Regions from separate parts of the Mesobacillus sp. AQ2 genome, predicted to be linked through region 3. Evidence: riboswitches for the same ligand, from Rfam matches in the RefSeq annotation. Region 3 holds a riboswitch; each other region holds the start of a gene.
The links. A riboswitch is a leader RNA that binds a small molecule or an ion and turns the genes downstream of it on or off. The one in region 3 is predicted to bind cyclic di-GMP.

Region 1 (7,320 bases), 310 kb from region 3:
ACCGGAGCTTCTTCATCGATGATCAGTTTGGCCAGCACGGTTTCAGAAGGATTAGATTCCCCGAAGGAGTTGCTGTATGATGTTACGTAATAAAGATGGTTTGCGTAAGTCAGATTTGAGAGTGTATAGGATAAGTTATTCACCTTTTCCGCTACGAGAACCGGTTTGCCATTAATCAGTTCATAAATGTTATAGCCGTTGGCAAATGTGACGAAATCCCACGAGATTCTGGCACTTGTTTCGCTGAGTAGCTTCAGAGTCGCTTTCGGCACTCCCATTTCAGGGTAGACAATTGTTTCAGTATATCTATTAGAAGCTGGCGACACCCCGAATCGATCGCTGTAAGCTACAACTTCAAACGAATGCTCTTCCTCTTTCAGGTTGTAAACTTTGTAAGACAAAGCAGTACCCTTATAAAGCAATTCACGGTTCTCACCATTCACTTTATAGACCTGGTAGCCATTTGCCCAGGTTACTTTTGGCCAGGATAGGGTAATATTATTGGCATTAAATACTGATCCTGTTAATACTGCAGGCTGCATTTCAGGCCATTTCAACTGTAATTCAATTTTTGCTGACTCAGGGGATTCACCAAAGCGGTCGCTAAATGAATGAACCTCATAGGAGTAGTCCCCTTCCGGCATGTTGGTGAAAGTCGAAGACGTGGATTTAACCGTCCTCACCAGCTCTTTTTTTCCATCAGTAACCTGATAAATGTTATAAGAGTTTGCATAGACAGAGGCATTCCATCTCAGGGCGATGTCATTTCCGTTAGCAATGCTGTACTTAAAATTCGCTGGTAACTGCATGATTGGAAAAACAAGCTTGAATTCTACTAAAGTTGACTCAGCTGATTCACCAAAACGATCGCTTACTGAAGTTACTTGCAGGATATAATCCCCTTCCGGCATATTCACTAACGTAGTTGATGTGCTGGTAACAGTTCTTAATAACTCTCTTTCTTCGTCCACGACTTTATAAACATTGTATGATTTTGCAAAAGAGGATGAATTCCACTTTAAAACAATGTCATTTCCATTTGCAATGCTGTATGTCAGGTTTTCCGGCTTTTGCATTTCAGGGAATACAACCGAAACATCTACTTTCCCGCCTTGGGCTGATTCTCCGAAGCGGCTGCTGACGGAACGGATGATGTATTGATGCTCACCTTCTGATGTATTTGTAAACGTCTTTTTAGGAGAAGATGTTGACGAAACGGAGCCGATCAGCAGCTCCTCATTATCTATTAACTCATAAACATTATAACTATTAGCATAAGGAACTGAGGTCCATGCAAGTGCTACATCATTTCCATTTAGGATAGATGCTGTTACATTTTCCGGCTTTTCCATTACAGGATGAACAAGCGATAGTTTAATAGCTGTCCCCTCAGGTGACTGGCTTGAAAAGTAAGAGAAGGAATGGACGACAAACTCATAATCCCCAGCCGGCTGGTTGGTCAGCGTAGCATACGTCCCTCTTACGGTTGTCTTAAGGACCTTTTCCCCATCAATAACCTGATAGACCTTATAACTGGCAGCGTACTCAACTGGCTCCCATTCAAGTTTAATATCATTGCCATTAAGGATTGAGTATTTCAGGTTTCCAGGAGCCTGCATGACATAGCCATCAAGAGTGACTTTCACGCGGCTGCCTGTTGCTGATTCGCCAAACCTTGAAGAATAGGAATACACTTCATATTCATATTCACCAGCTTCCATATTGCTGTAGGATATGCTCGTACCAGTTACCGTCCTCTTAAGTACCTTTTCGCCATCAAGTATTTGATAAATATTATAATTCGTTGCGTATTCAGCCTTATCCCAGCTTAAAGAGAAGCTTGTCGGGGAGCTAGTAGAATATTCTACATTGCCCGGTGCCCCCATTTTCGGATGAACAATGTCAACACTGATTTTCAATCCGTCTTTAGATTCCCCAATTCTTGGATTCGACGAAAAGATTTCAAAATCATATGTTCCTTCAGCAAGGTTTGAATAGGTCTTACTAGTGCCTGTCAAAGTATCCTTCAACACACGCTGGCCATCCACGATCTGATAAATCTTATATTCACTCGCATTTTCGACAGCATCCCAGGATATGTTCAAGTCGTTTCCGTTTAAAATCTTATGACTGCCATTTTCCGGTGCCGCAAGTTCATAGCTGTCCACTGTAACAGTCAGTTTAGACCCGTTTTCAGACTCGCCAAAGCGATCGCTGTATGAATAGATTTCGAATTGATATTCACCGGCAGGCTGTCCTGAAAAAGTCACTGAAGTTCCTGTCACAGTATTTTTCAGAACCTTTTCCCCATTAATAACCTGATAGATCTTGTAGCTGTTCGCATAATCGACGCGCCCCCAGCTCAGGATAATATCATTAAAATTAATGACTCTTGCCGAAGCATCAGGTGCCTGCATGACAACTGTGCTGACCGTCAAAGAGATCCGACTGCCCTCTGCAGATTCTCCAAAACGGTCACTAAATGAATGGACAACATATTCATAGTCTCCTTCTGGCTGGTTAGTAAATTTAACACTTGTTCCAGTAACGCTTTCCTTAAGAACCTTTTCCCCATTCACCATTTGATAGATTTTATATCCATTTGCCAGATACGAAGACTTCCATTTCAATGTGACATCCGTGCCGTTAGTGATAGTAAATGACAGATCCCCCGGCTTCTCCATAACAGGCTGGATCAATTCTGCAGTGATCGGTTCCGATGCAGCAGATTCGCCAAAGAACTTATTCGATGCAGAAACAACATATGTATAGCTGCCCGCTTCAGCATTCGTTTTCGTATAGCTATTGGAGGTTGTCTTTGTAATTAATTGTTTCTTTCCATCCACCAGCACTTCATAAATAAAGTACTCTTCAGCATATTTTGAAGCTGTCCAACTAAGGACCAAATCGTTTCCATTTTGGATTTTATAGCTTAGATTCGTTGGGGCTTCCATTGAAGGATAGACAATGTCGACAGTTATCGGTGCTGAAGGACCCGATTCAGCATCACCGTTCAAAGTAGAAACGGTATATTTGTAGTTTCCTTCACGAAGGTCATTCAGGCTGTAGTTCACTGTCTTTGCAGTACCAATCAGTGTCATCTGCCCTTCCTGGATTTCATAAACGTTGTATCCTGTTGCTCCATAAACAGCATCCCAACTGAGCTTCACGTCCTCCGGGGATGGTTTTGAATAGGCGAGATTGCTTGGAGGCAGCATACTCCCAACATCATTTGCCATGGCTGTCCCTATAGGTAAAATCAATTGAGCAACCATAACCATGACTACGACTAAAGTCTGGATTTTAAATAATTTCCCTATCATCTTTCTCTCCTTTTCCGAAAAAAGAGCAAACAAAAAGACCTTACCCAAGGCCCATAGTAAAAAAGTCTATGTATCCTCGTGGTAGCCGGCTGCCATCTACCTAAATAACTAGAAATGTAGAACAGGCCCTTGGCTTTGCGTCTCATAGTTTCCTATGATTTGCCTTTTTCACTTATATTTACCTTTAATTTTAATACAAAAGACCCTGTTAATTAATAGGTACATTTACCTATTAATTTTTAAGTTAATAGATTATAATATAAATATAGCGGAACACCTGTTCCTGATTAGAGGTGTACAATGAATGAATTTCACGATATTTTAAAATACATCCCTGTTTATCAGCTAGGATTGATTAATGGCAAGTTACTTGGAGATGGGAGCTTAACAATCGAAATAAATAAAAGCCCTCGTCTTCGGTTCCAGCATCGATACAAAGATAAAGACTGGTGTTTCTATTGCTACAGAAGCCTTAAAGATTTTGTTCCCCTTACGCAGCCAAAATATAAAAGAGATAAAGATTCAAGAGTCAGCATAGGATTCTCGGAATCAGTGTATGTTCAATCGAAAACATCAGTTGTTTTTAATTATTTGAAAGAGAAATGGTATAAAGGACGGGTTAAAGTCATTCCGATAGACATACTCCAATTAACCTTGACTCCTGAAGCGTTAGCATGGTGGTTTCAGGATGACGGCTACCTTTTGAAAAAGGGAGGTATTGTTAAAAAAATCATCCTCTCAACAGATAACTTTTCCCCTACTGAAAATAATTTGTTAATTGAAATGATGAAGGATAAATTCAAATTACAATTCTCGCTTGATGGCCAAAATCGATTATGCATATACGACAAACGGCAAATCATGTATTTTTTTCACCTTGTAAAGGATTACTTACATCCTTCAATGATGAGAAAGCAGATACCTACTTGTTCAGAAACAGGTTTAATTTTTCCACATAAAAAACGGACATCAGTATATCTTCCCATTAAACTTCAGAAACCCACAAAGGAAATTAAAGAGCTGATCCACTCTATAACACCAGAAATATTCATCAAAATATGGTTCGAAGATTATCAGCTTATTACCCCTAATCATTTAGAATGGCAATTTGCACATCAAGTAACTTTAACTAATGAAGAACTATTAAAAATCTCTTCCATTCAAAGAGAAACAGGAATTACAATGAGTGAGATTTTGTCTATTTCAATCATTGAAGCAAGAAAAAAAGGCCTGTCCAGTGGACAAACCTCTTAAGGTAAAAATTAACGAAGAAGTTGAAGAACTCCTTGTGGCTGTTGGTTTGCTTGAGCCAACATAGCTTGTGCTGCTTGAGAAAGAATTGAATTCTTAGTTTGTTCCATCATTTCTTTCGCCATCGTGCGAACATTTGCTTTCACAAATGACCAGACTATATCTTCACCCTCTAATAAACTAGTAGGGGTCGGGCACTTCGGATTCGCAATGCTGATGGTCATTGCTTCACCTATGGATTTCATCATCATAGCTACCGCCTTAGATGGTTTATCCTAGTCGTTGAACCTTCTCCACTCTTTCGAGCCAGGAGCTTGGCTGCTGATTGCCCAATCTTTTCTTTTTTCAAGCCATCACGCCTGCCGTTTCCGGCTACGTTGTGGCAAGAAAAGCTATAAGGGGTTTCCAGCAATTCACCCGATCATGATCTCTGGCCGTTACCAGCCAGGACGACTGTGCTTGTCACTGCTCTTAAGCAGCTAAAGCATAATCAACGTCACGTACACGTGATTCTGCAGCAGTTAAGTTTTCAGAAGAAGTGTTCAGGTTGTTGATTGTATGTTCTAAACGGTTTTGAGTCGCACCTAATTTTGCTCGCTCAGTTGATACTGTTTCAATTGCAGTATCGATTGCAGCAAGTTCAGTTTGGGCATTAGCTTTAGTTGTTAAATCTCCAACGGCAACCATTAGCGTTGTTGAATCAGCATTAGAGAAAGTATAAGAGATAATCTGACCAACATTAGCTCCTACCTGAAAGTCAACTTGTCCAGTAGATCCATCCCAAAGTTTTTGAGTATTAAACTCAGTTTCATCAGAAATACGGTCGATTTCTGTAACTAATGCCTGGTATTCTTCATCAATTGCAGCTCTGTCTTCCACAACGTTAGTGTCACTTGAAGCTTGAACTGAAAGTTCACGCATACGTTGAAGGATAGAGTGAGTCTCGTTAAGTGCTCCTTCAGCTGTTTGTAGCATTGAGATACCGTCTTGGGCATTTCTTGAACCTTGATCCAAACCGCGAATTTGTCCACGCATTTTTTCAGAAATAGCAAGACCAGCTGCGTCATCTCCAGCACGGTTGATGCGAAGACCTGAAGATAATTTTTCCATTGATTTTCCTTGAGCACCGTTTGCAGTGTTCAATTGGCGGTAAGTGTTAAGAGCCGCGATATTGTGATTGATTCTCATTGTGTTTTTTCCTCCTTGAATTTGGTGTTCACATCCATGTGAACAAGATTTTATTTTGTCCGAGTGATAAGGTCGGCCGCCCTTATTTCTCTTACAATAGTTTTATCGTCTGGAGGAAAAATTGTTTAATAGTTTTTTATAATTTTTTCTTTTTTATTTCTTTTTCATAAAGTCGAGTACAGAGGAAATATCCTTTGCTGCTTCTTCATTTTCACTCTGGATTTGATCCAGTACTTCTTTCCGGAATATTTCAATATTCTTTGGTGCATTTATACCAATTTTGACTTGATCATTCTTCGAGGAGATCACTGTGATTTCTATGTCATCGCCAATTTTTATCGTCTCTCCATTTTTCCTTGTCAGTACTAACATTTCTCATCACCCTCTCGCTTTTGTTTTTTCGAAAATTGGGTGCTTTGTAGAATACTGCTCTTCATGCAGGATTACTTGTTTCGCTTTATAATTTTTAACATTAAGAATGATTGGAGCCTGAAGGTTCGATGTTGTTTTCTCAAAAGGATCGTGGACAGTTAAGATAGAGTACACCTGAACGTCCTGTTCTGTTTCTATACCGAGTTCCTCTACTACAGTATCTTCTAATTTAAAATCATAGTCTTTAAAGAAATTAAAAGGATTGGATAAAATAAACGCAAGCGCAGGAGTAGCAACCGACTGCAACACATAAAAAATATTGTCTTCGGATAAAGGAAGCAGCACAAACTGCTTTTCATCCAAAAAGCCCGGTATTCCCTTGTCAAAGGCAAGCACTTCATTATTATTTATTTCTACATCGCCATGATATTTTGTTCCAATTTTCATATCTCACCATTCCTTTAGCTAGAATCCTTTACCCTTCAAAGTCGATTTTTAACGAAGGATATTGTTTCATTGTAATTTCCGCTTTCCCAGGGGTATAGTTGATGATTGGTTTATTCGTCTGGCTATTGATAACAGGCTTATTTACCTTCCAGTTAATATCTACTTTCCCGGGGTCATAATTAATTTTCACTGAGCCAGCTGATGGTATCCAGCCAATATTAAAGTCAAGCATTGGAGACTCGCTGTTCCGCTTAGCCTGTGCAGCGATTGCATTCCCCCCGTTCTCAATCATCATGAGCTCATCGCCATCCTGGGAGACGCGGCCAATACCCGCCAATAAATCCTGATAGCCCTGTGCCGCTGCATCTTCAATTCTTTTTGATATACTCTTTAAATCCATGTCCTCGCGGGCTTTTGATTGGTCGATTGTTAGCCTGGAGGGAGTACTGTTGATTGTAAGTTCTGCTTTTGGCTGCTCAATGCTCAATTCCGCCTTTGGCTGCTCCATCTTTAAATTGGCCTTAATCGTGTTGATTTCAATTTTCCCAGGTGTTGACTGGATACGAATTTGCGGGACTTGCATTTTCTCTACCTTCCTCCTAGTAAAAAAAGCTATTCCCAGTGAGAATAGCTTATCTTAAAAAGTCTAAAAGTGTTGGCTGAAGAATTCGGGCACCAACTCCCAAAGCTGCTCGGTGTACACTTTCCTGCGTTTTTAAATCTGTAATGACTCTTTCAA
Region 2 (7,320 bases), 550 kb from region 3:
CTCCATTAGGCTGTGTCACCAACTCTGCCTGTCCTAATGGATTGTATTGATACTCTGTCTTCCCTTGAAGCGGATCCACCATCTCTTTAACCCGGCCAAGCTTGTCGTATGCCCATGTCATCGTCTGCTTGAGCGGGTTCGTCATGGTTAGGGTCCGGCCCATCACATCATAGGTATAGCTGGTTGCTCCCTTGATATCTTCCGATTTTGTCACTCTGCCGAATGAATCATAGGACAGTGTCGTTTTCTGCCCTAGCGGATTAATGGCCTCATATAATCTGCCTGCATCATTGTACTTGTATTCTGTAACAGCATTATCCGGCCGTGTTTCCCTTGTGACCTGGTCAAGGACGTTATAGTAAAATTGTGTTTTTTGGCCGAGTGCGTCCTCAATGATGGTTGGACGGCCTGCCTTGTCATAGGTCCAGGCTGTCTTTTCGCCAAGAGCGTTGCTAAACTCGCTGATCAAGCCCAGGCTATTGTATTTGTATGTCAGTTTCGTTCCATCTGGACGAGTGTAAGTTGATGTGTTATCTGCTGCATTATAGGTCCACTTATGGACTCTGTCCATCTGGTCTACTGTTTCAACCAGGCGGTCCAGTTCATCGTATTTGAAGGTTTGAGTGCTTTCTTTTGGACCTATGATTTTTTCGGTACGGCCTAATTCATCGTAATAGAATGAAGTGACCTGGTTCAGCGGATTTTTAATCGCCGTCAGGTTCCCTATCGCATTATAAGAATAGGTAATCTTTCCTCCTGCAGGGTTGATTACCCCTGTTGCATGGCCGTTTTTATCATAATCATAACTCGTGACCTGTCCGAGAGCATTTTTCACTGTGGCGAGCTGCCCGCCAGGATGGTAAGTATACTCCTCGGTGGTTCCGTCACGGAGCGTCTTTTTATAAACCTGTCTAATAGAATCATATAAATAAGATTCTTTTGTGCCGTCCTCATATACTTTATCCTTTAATAAGCCAAGTCCGTTATAGACATACTGGACTGTCTGGCCATCAAAAGATTTCTCTTTTTTCAAACGCCCGATTGAATCATATTCATAGCTTTGTACTCTTCCTGCTGGATCAGTGATTGATGTAATCTGCTGGGAGTTATTGTACTTATAGCTGGTTGTGCGGCCAAGCTCATCCTTGATTGTGTCAACCAGGCCCTTTGAGTTATAAACATACTCGAGTGTACCCCGTGGCGATGTCACTTTCTCCGCCCCGTGCTCTCCATAAACATAAGAGGTTGTACCCTCGATTGTTTTAAAGGTTTTCAGTCTGCCAAGTCCGTCCCAATCATAGGATATCACCTGGTTTCCTGGTGCCGTTACAGTTTTTACCCTTCCAGTCTTGCTGTCATAGGAATAGACATATTGGTATCCTTTTGGGTTTGTAATGGTTTCCAGTTTGCCAGCGTTATCATACTTATGGGATGTCACCTGACCCAGCTGGTTGGTAATCGTCAGGATCCTGCCAGCCTTGTCATAGGAATACTGCAGCGTCTTCCCATCAGCATAGGTGATCTTAAGGAGATTCCCATCCCCGTCATATTGATATTGCTCTCTATAGCCGTTAGGCTCCTGCATCGATTTGATGTGCCCAAGGCTGTCAAAAGTGTAGCTGGTGATTTCACCTTTTGCGTTCTTCGCCTGTTTCATGTTGCCAAAAGCGTCGTATTCGAAGGTGATTTGAGCGCCAGCAGAATCCTTCGCCCAAAGCATGCGGCCCTTGCTGTCGTGGCCATAAGTCGTAACAATTCCATTTTCCGTTTTCTTTGTTAATTTTCCGTTGGAATCGTAGTCATAAACGGTTGATTTTCCAGTGGATTCATTGATCGTTTTTGGCTGATTCCATAAGTCCTCATATGTATAGGTTGTGGTTACGCCAAATATGTCAGTCTTTGTCTTAATACGATCCTTATCATCATAGGAAAAGCTTTCTGTTCCTGTGCTGGAAATTTTCTTCGTTATCTTTCCATTATCGTTGTTTTCAAAGTTTGTCTGATATCCCAGCGGGTCAGTGACACGGACAGCCTTCTCTTTTGCAATATGATAAGTCCATGCTTCTCCTGCTGGATTTTGCTTAATGGTTTTCGTCAGTTTTCCTGAACCGTCAGTTGTATAAGAATAGCTATACAGGACAGCGCCAGCAGGATTTTTCGCCGTTTTGACACGATTGTTGCTGTCATACGTGAATGAAGTGGTTTCCCCTTCACCATTTGTGATCCCTGAAATACGGCCGCCGTCATAAGAATAAGTGATTGATTTATTTCCTGGGTAGTTTACGTTTTCCAGTCTTCCAGAGCCATCATAAGAGAAGCTGATTTTACGGTTTTCTGGATCAATCAGCTCACTGATATGGCTGCCTGACCATTTGATCTGGATCGTGCGGCCGTAATCGTCTGTCATCGTTTCAAGCTTGCCTTTATTGTCGTAACCGTATTGAATGCTGTTGCCATAACGATCTGTTTGTTTGACCAATCTTCCGACTTTTTCGTCCTGGCCTTTTCTCCACGATGCATAGTAGCCATAATAGGTATATTTTGTTTTATCAGCTGTTTCAACAACATACTCAAACTGGCTAATCCTTGTAAGCTTATCGCCATTGGCCGCTGTAATATACTCGCCCTTGTCAAGCTCATAGTTTGTCATGGAGTCTTCATCGTATTCGGTCACATAGGCATTCGGATCTTTCTTGTCGAATGCGTAGCTTTGGGTGCTGCCGTCTAGGCGGCTTTCTCCCATTGAAAACTCGGCATACATTTCGAGTCTTGATTCCAGTGATGTGGTCCAGCCTTTCCCAAAAGGACCATCTTCGGTATTATTGCTGGAGTAATCTCTCTTGATGCCAAACGGACGCAATACTTCCGGAACAAGAATATCTTCTTCCTTCAGTTCCAAATATCCGTTTTCGATGTTGATAGGTGGTTCAGCAGTCGTGTTTGCAGGCGGCGGTGCCTGCTGCTGCTTTCGTGGAGCCACCTGGCTGTTTGGAATTTCCGGTGAAGTATTTGGCACCGGGGGCTTGATTCCCTGGGCTGGATTGTTGACCGGCTGATGCTGGTCGATTTCCGGCAGCAGGCCAAGAAGGTTCTCAGGATTCGAATAAAACTCCTGTTCAAAAGCCTTCTTCTCAGCAAATGCCTGTGCTGGATAGACCCCAACACTACTGAATAGGATGATTGCAGATAAAAATATTACGGTAAATCTTTTAAAATACATAAAAACTCCTTTCTTTCCGTCTGTAAAAGGGCATACTTCGCCTTTTGGTTACCGGTAAAAAAGGAGTTTACTAGGATGAATGATTCACGGCAACCCAGCCGCCATAATAGGATATACCCACCTTAGGCCTGAAGCTTTGCGTCCCCGCCTTTCAACGGGTTTGCCTTTTACTTGAATAGTTATAAAGTTATAGTTCAATATAACTATACTACATTATTTTACAAATTCTGATTATTTTTTATAAAATAGGACAATTTTCCTAATTATTGTCGAAAAAAAGAATCCAGAGGATGGATTCCTCTGGATTCTTTTTCTTTATTCTTCAACTTTCATCCTTCTTCTGCGTATCACTACCGTAGTTGCGGCAACTACAAGACCTACTACTCCGGCCAGTGTACCGCCAAGCAAAGGTTTATTTTCATAAAACTTCACCAATGCTCCCTTTTCGACGATTTCAAATGAAATGACTGTTGTTTTTTCATTGCCTGCTTCGTCATATGCGGTAACTGCGATTTCGTAAGGCTTGATTTCAGCCAATTTGGTTTTGATTACTTTGTAGCCATTTTCTTCTAATACGTCCCCTTCGAACATTTCGCCGTTAATCATGACAGATTTTATTTTGTCATTCGGGTTATCGAGGCGGATGGCGATGTCAACAGGGTCATAGTATTTTTCTTTATTTTTCACACCTTCATAAACTACCTTTGGCGCGGTTTTGTCGATAATGAACTCGACGCTCAGCTGCTGGATGTTGCCTGCCTTATCCTTTACTTCGAAGAACATGACGTGCTTTCCTTCTTCCTTGATCGGGTCGCCAGCTTCATATGGTTTTCCATCAAGCATCATCGCAATGATGTCATAAGAACTCATGTCCTCGATCAAAAGCTGAGGCAGAAGGTCGGTGTTGAAATACTTATTCGAAATCGGCTCTTTGAACTTGATGACTGGCGATGTTTTATCGATTGTGAAGACAATCGTTCTTGATGAAATATTATTCGCCAGGTCTGTTACGACTGCTTTTAAAATATAATCCTGTTCGTATTCAAGCTTTGTTCCGTTTTCGAATGTCTTGCCGTTCAAGGTTACGGATGTCTTGCTGCTATCCAGATGGATGTCTGAATACGTCACTTTCGGCGCAATGTTTTTATTGAAGAATCCATCGAGTACGCCGGAAATATTCAGCATTGGCTTTGTAGTATCAAGTGTGAAGCCTATTTCCAGTGTTGATTCATTGCCGGCTTTGTCGCGAGCAAGAACCTTGTATGTGTATTTCATTTCCTTTGCTGCAACAGGGATGTTTCTGCCAAGGTTTGCGCCGTTGTTCAGAGTAGCCGATACGATCATATCCTCTGCTTCATCCAGGGCAAACTCTGGAGTGAATACTTCATTGATATACTCGCCATTCTTAATGACACGATTCTGTCCTTTAAACTTCGGCGTAATGACAGGCTTCGTCTTATCGATGGTGAACTTCATCGTCTTGCTGAAGCTGTTGCCTGCTTTGTCGGTTGCTTCAACCAGGATGTTGTATTCACCTTCTCCGCTGAAGTTGTGGCGGAAGGAAGCGAGATCTCCATTAACAGAGAAGCCGCCAGCGTTATATCTTGCACCGTTTCTAGTCACAGCGATTCTGTTGATATCCAGGTTTACGTCCTTGATTGTAGCGTTAACAGGTTTATCAACATTGTAATAGGCGTTATTTTCGACACCAGTGATGTCAATTTCAGGTTTGGTCTTATCGATTGTAAAGGTCCTTTTTTCAGTGATTGGACCGTTACCGGCTTTGTCCTCTGCAGTCGCGAGGATTGTGTATAGGCCGTCCCTGGTAAAATTGTAGCCCAGCTTCGAAAGTTTTCCGCTGTTCTTCCATGTACCAATAGGGAATGCAGCTCCATCTTTCGTCGCGCTGATGCTCACATTGTTCGTTTTATAATTCAGTTCGTCAATCGAGATGGTGACATATTTGCTTTCAGGATTGAAAGAGTTATTTTCTGCTCCATCGATTTTTACGATTGGATTGGTTTTGTCGATGATGAAAGCAAGTTGATCATGTCTCTTTGAATTGCCGGCTTTGTCGGTTGACTTTAGGTTGATGATATATTTGCCTTCTTCAAAGAATGTATAGCTATTTACCGCAACTGTTTTTGAATCAGCAAGCAACTTTAACTTGCCAACATTGTACGGCTTACCATTTTTCTCAACGTTTAGTTCTGTGTTTGAAAGATTGATATTGCGGTCTTCAACTTTCATTTTGACCAGCATGTTCTTTCTGTAGTCATTACCATCTTGAATCTCTGTCGCTAGTTCTACTTTAGGCTCTGTCTTGTCAATCGTGAACTTGAGAGTTTTCATATCAGCACGATTTCCAGCTGCATCTTCTGATTTAACAATGATTTCATAGTCATTATCAACTTCAAACCTGTGCTTTAAAATTGTTTCTTGATCAACGTTTTCCCACTTAACAGGATACTTGACCTTTTCCCCATTCACTTTAAACTCGATTTCCACTTTATTATTTTCAAAGTTTCGCTCGTTTACCTGGATTTTAATCTCTCGGTCTTTGTTATTGAACGAATTATCTTCAGCGCCAGTAATTTTAATTTCCGGCTGAGTATCGTCCACAGTGAAAGTCCTTTTCATGGTTGACTGGTTTCCTGCTTTATCCGTTGCTATGACGGTGAATTCGTAGTTTCCGTCGCCTTTGAATGTGTAGTCATTTGTAGTTTTTTCACCCTTATCGGTCCAGGAAAGTTTTTGTTTCTCCCCACCATTTATCTTGTAATAGACCTCTACATTCATGTATTCATGGTTATGCTCATCAACCTGGACCTTAATCAAGTTTCCGCCCTTTACAAAGTCCCTATCTTTTATTCCACTTAAAGTAAGCTCCGGTTTCGCCTTATCAATCGTGAAAGATATCGGCTTAATGGCATAGCTATTTCCCTTTTTGTCATAGCCTGAGAATTCTAACTTATAGTCTCCCTCTTCTTCAAAAGACAGGACCTGGTAAGCAGTTTTCAGTCTACCTTTATTTTCTTTTGTCCACTTGTCATATTCAACAATTGTCCCGTCTTCTTTTGTGACTTTCAGCAGGGACTTGCTCAGGTCAAGTGTTAAGTCTTCTATGGTGAAGGTCGCATCCTTCAATCCTGGGTAATGGCCACTTTGCTGCAGGTTTTCTACCGTTAGCTTCGGTTCATTCTGGTCAATCGTGAAAGTGATTGCTGAATCATTCACCGGTCTATTTGTTGCTTTGTCCTGGATGTCAAAACGGATTTCATAGTTACCGTCAGCATTGTAGCTATACTTATATAGTGCGCCTTCAAGGTCACCTTCTTTTATCTTCTCGATTACCGGTTTAGCCTTTAAGTCCTCACCGTCACGCCAGACAGAGATCATTGTATTATCAAAATCAAAGTTCTCGTCCGTCACCTTGATGGTGAATTCCTGTTTTCCGCCGTAGTCTTCACCATCATTTAAATCCTGGATTTCAAGGATAGGAGGTTTTTGATCCATGATAAAAGTGAATGGACCTTTAGAGTTCGGGTTATTGAAGAAATCATTTGCTGTCACTTCAACACTGTATTTGCCATCTTCTTTAAAAATATGTTTTGTGTAAGCTGTGAATAGAAATTGTGTAAATGGATCATGTTTAACTTCTGCACCATCTTTTTTTATGGTTAGAGACTTTTCAATCAGGGTTAAATCTGTGACGGAAAAATCAATTTGAGTATCCTTGTTAAAATACTTGCCTTGAAGTTGTTCATTTTCCAGACTTCCCGCCTTCATCGAGATGATAGGGCCGGATTCCTTATCGATTTTAAACTTGGCAGTCTCGTTTATTTCATTGCCAGCTTTATCGATGGCATTTGATTGAATGGTATATTCACCTTCTTCAGACGCTGTGAATGTTGTTTTACCATTACCATTCCTTGTCGAGACGTCCTTTTTATCTCCGTTGGCATACTGCAATTTCACCGTTACATTAGAAGATTGTATGTTAGCTTCATCCAGTGCGATCTCAACTTCCATATTCTCATCGCTTTGCAAGCTATAAGCCTTATCTTTCTCGAAACTGTAAGTGAATTCAGGCTTTGTAT
Region 3 (7,320 bases):
GGCTTTTGCTATTGGAAAGGGTGAACCGACATGGTGCGTTTCGGAGTGGTAGGAACAAATTGGATTACGGAAGCGTTTATTAAAGGAGCACGCCATCAGAAGGATTTTAAGCTGGCTGCAGTATATTCCCGTTCAGAGGACCGTGCTGCGGACTTTGCAGGGAAGTTCGGAGTGGATACCGTTTTTACAGACCTGGAAGAGATGGCGAAAAGCGATGCCATTGATGCTGTCTACCTTGCCAGCCCAAATTCTTTGCATGCCAGCCAGGCGATCATGCTAATGGAAAATGGCAAGCATGTTCTTTGTGAAAAAGCGATCGCGTCTAACAGCCGCGAACTGAACGATATGATCCGAGCGGCAAAAGAAAATCAAGTTGTTTTGATGGAGGCGCTGAAATCGACCTTGATGCCGAACTTCAAGGCAGTCCAGCAAAACCTGGGCAAAATTGGCACAATCAGAAGGTACTTCGCAAGCTATTGCCAGTATTCTTCCCGCTATGACAAATATAAAGAAGGTACCGTCCTGAACGCATTTAACCCGGAATTCTCGGCAGGTTCGCTGATGGATATCGGTATTTACTGCATTTATCCGCTCGTTGTCTTGTTTGGAGAGCCAAAGTCTATCCAGGCAAATGGCTACATACTTGAGTCAGGAGTTGATGGGGAAGGAAGCCTGATTTTGAAGTATGATGAAATGGATGCTGTCATCATGTTTTCGAAAATCACTGATTCAACACTCCCTTCTGAAATACACGGTGAGAACGGCTGCATCAGGATTGATAAAATCAGCACTCCTACAAAAGTAGAAATCCTTTACCGTGATGGAAGCAGTGAAGATCTGTCAGTAAAACAGCTTGAGGATAATATGTTTTATGAAGCAGAGGAATTCATTACATTGATCCAGCAAGGAAAACTGGAGTCGGTAAACAATTCGCTTGAAAACTCAAGGATCACCATGAAAATCCTTGATGAAGCCAGATTGCAAATGGGTGTCAGCTTCCCGAGCGACAAATAGAAAACAGGCAGGTGCTGCTAAGTGCACCTGCCTGTTTTTCATGGTATCGGCTGTTTATGGAACGATCCTTAGTAATGTAAAAATTTTACGCAGACAGGGTCCGGGACTTGCACATCAGACTGTAATAATGTCAATCTGCCTGTTTCTGTGTTACGAGAATAAAGCGTGACATTGCTGGAATTCTGGTTGGCGGCAATCAGGAATTTCTCGCTTGGGTCAAGCATAAAATCCCTTGGCCAATTGCCTTCAGTTGAAGTGTGTTCAACAAAGGTGAGCTTGAAGCTTTCTGGATCCACCTTGAAAACGGCAATACTGTCATGGCCGCGATTGGCAGCGTAGATGTAGTTTCCGTCAGAAGAAATATGGATGGCACTTCCCTGATTGTTTTCGGTGAAGTCTGCTGGCAAGGTTGTGATTGTCTGAAGTTGTTCAAAGCTTCCATCTTCAACATTGTATTTTAAGACAAGCACCTCAGAGCTGAATTCTGTCATCAGATAGGCAATTGTGTTGTTTGGATGGAAAACAAGATGTCTTGGACCGCTTCCTGGTGCAATATTCAATACACTCTTTTCAATCAGCTGACCGTTGTCCAGGGTGTAGGTGATCAGTTGGTCGATGCCAAGGTCGATCACTGCCGCATATTTCCCGTCAGGAGTGAAGCCGGCATAATGCGTGTGCGCTTTTTCCTGCCGCTCATCCGGTCCTGAACCCTCATGGACCACGCTTGATAACACATTTTCAATACTGCCGGTTTCAGCGTTCAGCAGATAAGAATCTGCAGTCCCTTTATGGTAATTAGCGGATAAAAGCAGAGTGTTTTCCGGGTTCACGCTCACATGGCAGGGAGATGCTCCTGGAGCAAGCTGTGAATCGATGAAAGATAATTTTCCGGAGTCAAGAATGTTGAAGCCTGCAACTCCTCCGGAATCACCTTCTTTTGCGACTGCATAAAGGAAGCGGTTGTCATCGCTGATTGTCAGGTAAGTAGGGTTTTCCAGAGCTGCAGCTGGTTCCACATCAAGGATTTTTCCATTTGCCGCATCCAATGTGAAAGAATAGATCCCCTCGCTGTTGCCTTTTGTATAGGTACCGAAATAGCCTTTGAACTTTTCATGGGTTGCCATTATGAATGCCTCCAATTTAATTCGCGTTAATACTATGGTTTATAGTCTAGCAAAAAAATCATGGCAGACAAAATGTTACGTCCACCATGGTAATGGGTAAAATAAACATGAGCATTTTTGGTATTGGGATGTTAGGTTTTCTGACGAAAATCTGGACTTTGGACTTTAGAAGGGATATGCTCTTTTTTGAATAGTTTTTCGTGAATTAGGAGGGTTATCATGAGCTTGCAAAAGCAGATAATTGAAGATTTGAATGTGCAGCCGCAAATTGATCCCCAGCAAGAAATCAGGAAAAGAATCGATTTTTTAAAGGAATATTTGCTTACATCAAGGGCGAAAGGGTTCGTTCTAGGCATCAGCGGCGGCCAGGATTCCACTCTGGCGGGGAAACTTGCGCAAATGGCTGCGGAGGAATTGCGGTCAGAAGGCAAGGATGCCAAATTCGTCGCTGTCAGACTTCCTTATGCGGTGCAAAAAGATGAGGATGATGCTCAGAAAGCACTGGAATTCATCAAGCCGGATCAAACGATCACCTTCAATATCCAGCCTGCTGTCGACACCTTCAATACCCAGTTCGAGGAAGCGATTGGCGAGAAGATGACAGACTTTAACAAAGGAAATGCAAAGGCAAGGATCCGGATGATCACCCAATATGCTATCGGCGGGCAGGACGGCTTGCTGGTGATTGGGACAGACCATGCTGCTGAAGCAGTAACCGGATTTTTCACAAAATACGGGGATGGAGGAGCTGACCTGCTGCCGCTTACCGGCTTGAACAAGCGCCAGGGCAGGGAACTGCTCAAAGCATTGAATGCAGAATCAAGACTGTATCTGAAAGAGCCTACCGCTGACCTTTTAGACAACAAGCCGCTTCAATCGGATGAAACCGAACTTGGCGTCAGCTATGAAGTAATCGATGATTATCTTGAAGGAAAGCAGATTGATGAAGCAGCAGCAGCCAAAATTGAGGGCAGATATCTTGCTTCAGAGCATAAACGGCATGTTCCAGCGTCCATGTTTGATTCATGGTGGAAGGAATAAGCACAAAAAAGGCCTGGCTAAGATTTTCGATCAAAAGCCAGGCTTTCCTTTTTATTCAGTTTGCGCAATAGCTAACTGTGGCGCATCCTCTTTGTCTGTCACTTTGTCGATTTTATCGGTGAACATCTGGAAGACCCGCTTTTTTTCTTCCAACTCCTTGATATACTCTTTCAAATCATTGAATTTCTCCTCAAATGGCTGATGATACAATTCGCGAATCTTCCTGTTCAGGTCCGGATTCACTGTCGACTGGACAACCTGCTTCGTGATGTTAAATTTATATGTATACACTTTAAGCTCATTTTTTACTTCGTCATACTCCGCATCTATTTCTTTAAGAATCTCTTCAATTTCTGCTTTCCATTCATCTAGCGACTTTTTAACATGCTGTTCCATAAGGATCCTCCTGCCATTCGCCTGTAATAAAGCTTCTTCCTTTTATTCTAGCAACTGAACTTTACATAGAGATTGCTGGGATATTACATTGTGAAAACAATGCGCTAATCAAAGTTGGCGCCTGAAAGGGTTGTCTATCTTTCATGCGCTCACAAAGTTATAGGAAATTAGACTCATCTTTGTAATTAATTGGCGAATTTTGTTGAAAGTATGGTTCTAAAGTTTTATATTTTAAGTAGAACTGAAAAAGGCAAACTTATCGAAAGGTGAGGACGCAAAGCCACGAGTCTAAGGCCATGCTGCTAGGATAGTCGGGTTGCCAATAAAAGATCGGATGAGTATAGAACATATCGGTGAATGGTATTGGTTGACTGTTTGCCAAAGGAAATCCGCCGTCTTTTTTGGAGGATTTTTTTTATTCTTCCTGGTCCATTCTGCACAATCATGCAAAAAGAACTGAATTTCACGTTTGCCGAGTGTGAGAAAGGATAAATAAAACTTAAGTATCTTGACAGGACGAGTGAAAATAATCCTTTTGGCAGGTTTTGTTTTTAGGAAAAAGGATTTTTGAAAAATAGAATGGAAGGTGGAGGAAACGTTGACTGTATTGTTTGGGACGGTAGAGTACTTTGAACGGGAGATAGAGTTTCATTTAACAGATGTTGAAAAAAGGGAAAGGTTCCAGGAAGAAATTCAGCAGATACAAATGAAGCTGGAAGAAGAGCTTCGGAATGATTTCATCTGTGACGAGAGGCTAAGAAGGGAATGCCTTGAGAATCTATCAAATGCATGCAGTAAATTAACTGAAGATTATGTAGTTTGATAACTGCTAAAATATGAAAGCCTGTGGTGCGGACCACAGGCTTTTTCTATTGATTAAACATTTTCGATGATCGTTGCGACACCCATTCCGCCGCCTATGCAGAGGGTGGCCAGTCCGTATTTTTGTTCTCGTTTCTTAAGTTCGTGGATGAGTGTGACTAGAATTCTTGCTCCGCTTGCTCCAATTGGGTGGCCAAGCGCAATGGCACCGCCGTTGACATTTACATTCTCCTCGCTCATGCCAAGTTCCTTCATGACGGAAAGAGCCTGTGCCGCAAATGCCTCATTCGCCTCTACTAAATCGATATCCGTTAACTCCATTTCCGCTTTCTTAAGGGCTTTCTTAACAGCGCTAACAGGCCCAATACCCATGATGGATGGATCAACGCCCGCAGAAGCATTCGCCTTGATGGTTACAAGTGGAGTAACTCCTAGTTCTTTTGCTTTTTTGCCACTCATCACCACAACTGCAGCTGCGCCATCATTGATTCCAGAAGCATTGGCTGCGGTTACGGTTCCGTCTTTCTTGAATGCAGGCCGTAACTTGCCAATCTTTTCAAGAGTGCTGCCGAATTTAGGATGCTCATCCTGATCGACAATAATAGGATCGCCTTTACGCTGTTTCACTTCTACAGGGACGATTTCATCCTTGAAACGTCCAGAAGTGATCGCTGCTTCTGCCCGGTTCTGGCTTTTGACTGCGAAAGCGTCCTGTTCATTGCGCGAGATTTCATATTTTTCGGCAAGGTTTTCGGCAGTAATACCCATATGGTAGTCATTAAATGCACATACGAGTCCATCGCCAAGCAATGTATCAACGAGTTTTTGGTCGCCCATTTTGAAGCCTTCTCGCGCACCTTTGAGAACGAAAGGCGCCTGGCTCATATTCTCCATTCCGCCAGCGACAACGATATCGGCTTCACCTGCTGCAATTGCTTGATATGCCAGGTGAACGGCCTTCAAACCTGAGCCGCATAGTTTATTGATTGTCATGGATGGGCATGTCTCTGGAAGTCCTGCTCTCATGGCAGCCTGGCGTGCCGGATTTTGACCAAGCCCGGCTTGAAGGACATTTCCCATGATGACTTCATCGACGGAATCAGCACTAATATTTGCTTTTTCCAATGCAGCCTTAATAGCGGCCGCTCCAAGATCAACTGCAGATACCTTTGAAAAAGCTCCGCCAAAAGCTCCTGTAGCGGTCCTGACCGCACTTGCAATCACAATTGAATTTTCCATTTTTACTGCCCCTTCCGAATTAAAGTTAAGAAAGGGGGAATTGCTCCCCCTTTGTTGTTATTATTATACTAGTCCAGTTAACTTGTAGACTGCAATAATGAAGAATACAGCCAATGTTTTTATTACAGTAATAGCAAAAATATCTTTATAAGATTGTTTATGAGTTAATCCGGTAACAGCAAGCAAAGTAATAACTGCACCGTTGTGAGGAAGTGTATCCATTCCGCCTGATGCCATCGAGATGACACGGTGCATGACTTCTGGCGGGATATTGAATTCTGTGATTGCCTTCATGTAAGTATCAGCCATTGCACTCAAAGCAATCCCCATACCGCCTGAAGCAGATCCAGTCACACCTGCAAGAGTTGTAGTCGTTACTGCTCCATTGATGAGCGGATCTGTGAATGTTGTTGAAATTCCTTTACTCACAACAGAGAATCCTGGAAGAGAGGAAATGACTCCGCCAAAACCGTATTCAGCCCCAGTATTCATCGATGCAAGCAAGGCACCGCCTATTGCAGTGTTGACTCCAACTTTAAATCCTCCGGTAACCTTCTTCCAGTCATATAAAAGAGTAGCCAGGATGCCAAGAATCAACGCCAGTTCAACGGACCAGATTCCAACTACTCCAGCCATCTGGACCGTACCATAGGATTCAAGACCAATCTTTGAAAAATCAAACCCATTCGGATACCATTTTGGCAGATTCACTGTGAAGAATTTGTTAGCTACACCAACAAGCACTAATGGTACGAATGCAAGTACAGCTCTTATTGTGCTCGTTTTAGCAGTCATGTCAATGTTGCTGACACCTTCATCTAGTGCCTCAGCTTCTGCTGCAGCAGCGGATTCTGCATTATCAAATCCGTAGAAACCTTCGCCGCGTTTTGCAGCTCTCTTTCTAAGAGTTTCAAGATAAAGCATGCCTAATGTGAAAACAAGGATTGCACCAATGATCCCGAGGGCAGGTGCCGCGTAAATATCAGTCCCGAAGAAGCTTGTTGGAATAACGTTTTGGATCTGGGGCGTGCCTGGAAGTGCGTCCATCGTGAATGTGAACGCTCCAAGGGCAATCGTTCCCGGAATAAGCCTTTTAGGAATGTTCGCTTCTCTGAATAAGTTTTTAGCAAAAGGATAGATGGCAAATACCACAACGAACAAGCTAACCCCGCTGTATGTTAATATAGCGCCCATCAACACGATTGCTAGAATGGCACGGGTGCCGCCAACCAATTTAATGATGGACTTAGCGATGGATTCGGCAATCCCAGACATTTCGACTACCTTACCGAAAATTGCACCAAGCAGGAAAACTGGAAAATAGTTTTTGATGAATCCGACCATCTTTTCCATGAAGATGTTGCTGAAAAAGGGCAGTACGTGGCTTGGGTCCGTCAGCAGCACAGCCAAAAGGGCAGCGATTGGTGCAAAAAGGATGACTGAATACCCTTTGTAAGCTGTGAACATCAATAATCCAAGGGCTAATAGTATAATGAATAGCTCCATATGGGGAACTCCTTTCTAAAACACAAGTTTTGATGGATCAGATTGCTGCAATATTTCGTAAGCCAGGAGTTTTTTTATCCTTTAAACCCATAGGTTCATCCATGAAAATCCTGCTGTCCATTAATTTTAAGTCTTTGGCAATCAATGGCCTGAAATTCATCTGGGAAAGGATATCTCT

Region 1: it holds a riboswitch for cyclic di-GMP, as region 3 does, so the genes downstream of both, QNH36_RS21645 (OmpL47-type beta-barrel domain-containing protein) here and QNH36_RS20105 (hypothetical protein) in region 3, are expected to answer to the same signal.
Region 2: it holds a riboswitch for cyclic di-GMP, as region 3 does, so the genes downstream of both, QNH36_RS22735 (RHS repeat-associated core domain-containing protein) here and QNH36_RS20105 (hypothetical protein) in region 3, are expected to answer to the same signal.

Annotation. Positions count from the first base shown of each region.
Region 1 is NZ_CP126080.1:4,297,573-4,304,892, forward strand. Features, by position in the region: gene QNH36_RS21645 (OmpL47-type beta-barrel domain-containing protein) at 1-3,323, opposite strand, end outside; cyclic di-GMP riboswitch class I at 3,401-3,497, opposite strand; gene QNH36_RS21650 (endonuclease) at 3,624-4,577, shown strand; gene QNH36_RS24015 (flagellin) at 4,586-4,825, opposite strand; gene QNH36_RS21660 (flagellin N-terminal helical domain-containing protein) at 5,046-5,762, opposite strand; gene csrA (carbon storage regulator CsrA) at 5,916-6,134, opposite strand; gene fliW (flagellar assembly protein FliW) at 6,141-6,581, opposite strand; gene QNH36_RS21675 (DUF6470 family protein) at 6,610-7,164, opposite strand; gene flgL (flagellar hook-associated protein FlgL) at 7,214-7,320, opposite strand, start outside.
Region 2 is NZ_CP126080.1:4,546,762-4,554,081, forward strand. Features, by position in the region: gene QNH36_RS22735 (RHS repeat-associated core domain-containing protein) at 1-3,220, opposite strand, end outside; cyclic di-GMP riboswitch class I at 3,306-3,395, opposite strand; gene QNH36_RS22740 (Ig-like domain-containing protein) at 3,536-7,320, opposite strand, start outside.
Region 3 is NZ_CP126080.1:3,992,003-3,999,322, reverse strand. Features, by position in the region: gene QNH36_RS20125 (Gfo/Idh/MocA family protein) at 31-1,014, shown strand; gene QNH36_RS20120 (lactonase family protein) at 1,083-2,138, opposite strand; gene nadE (NAD(+) synthase) at 2,358-3,179, shown strand; gene QNH36_RS20110 (hypothetical protein) at 3,231-3,575, opposite strand; cyclic di-GMP riboswitch class I at 3,815-3,899, shown strand; gene QNH36_RS20105 (hypothetical protein) at 4,174-4,398, shown strand; gene QNH36_RS20100 (acetyl-CoA C-acetyltransferase) at 4,452-5,636, opposite strand; gene QNH36_RS20095 (GntP family permease) at 5,700-7,142, opposite strand; gene QNH36_RS20090 (acyl CoA:acetate/3-ketoacid CoA transferase) at 7,180-7,320, opposite strand, start outside.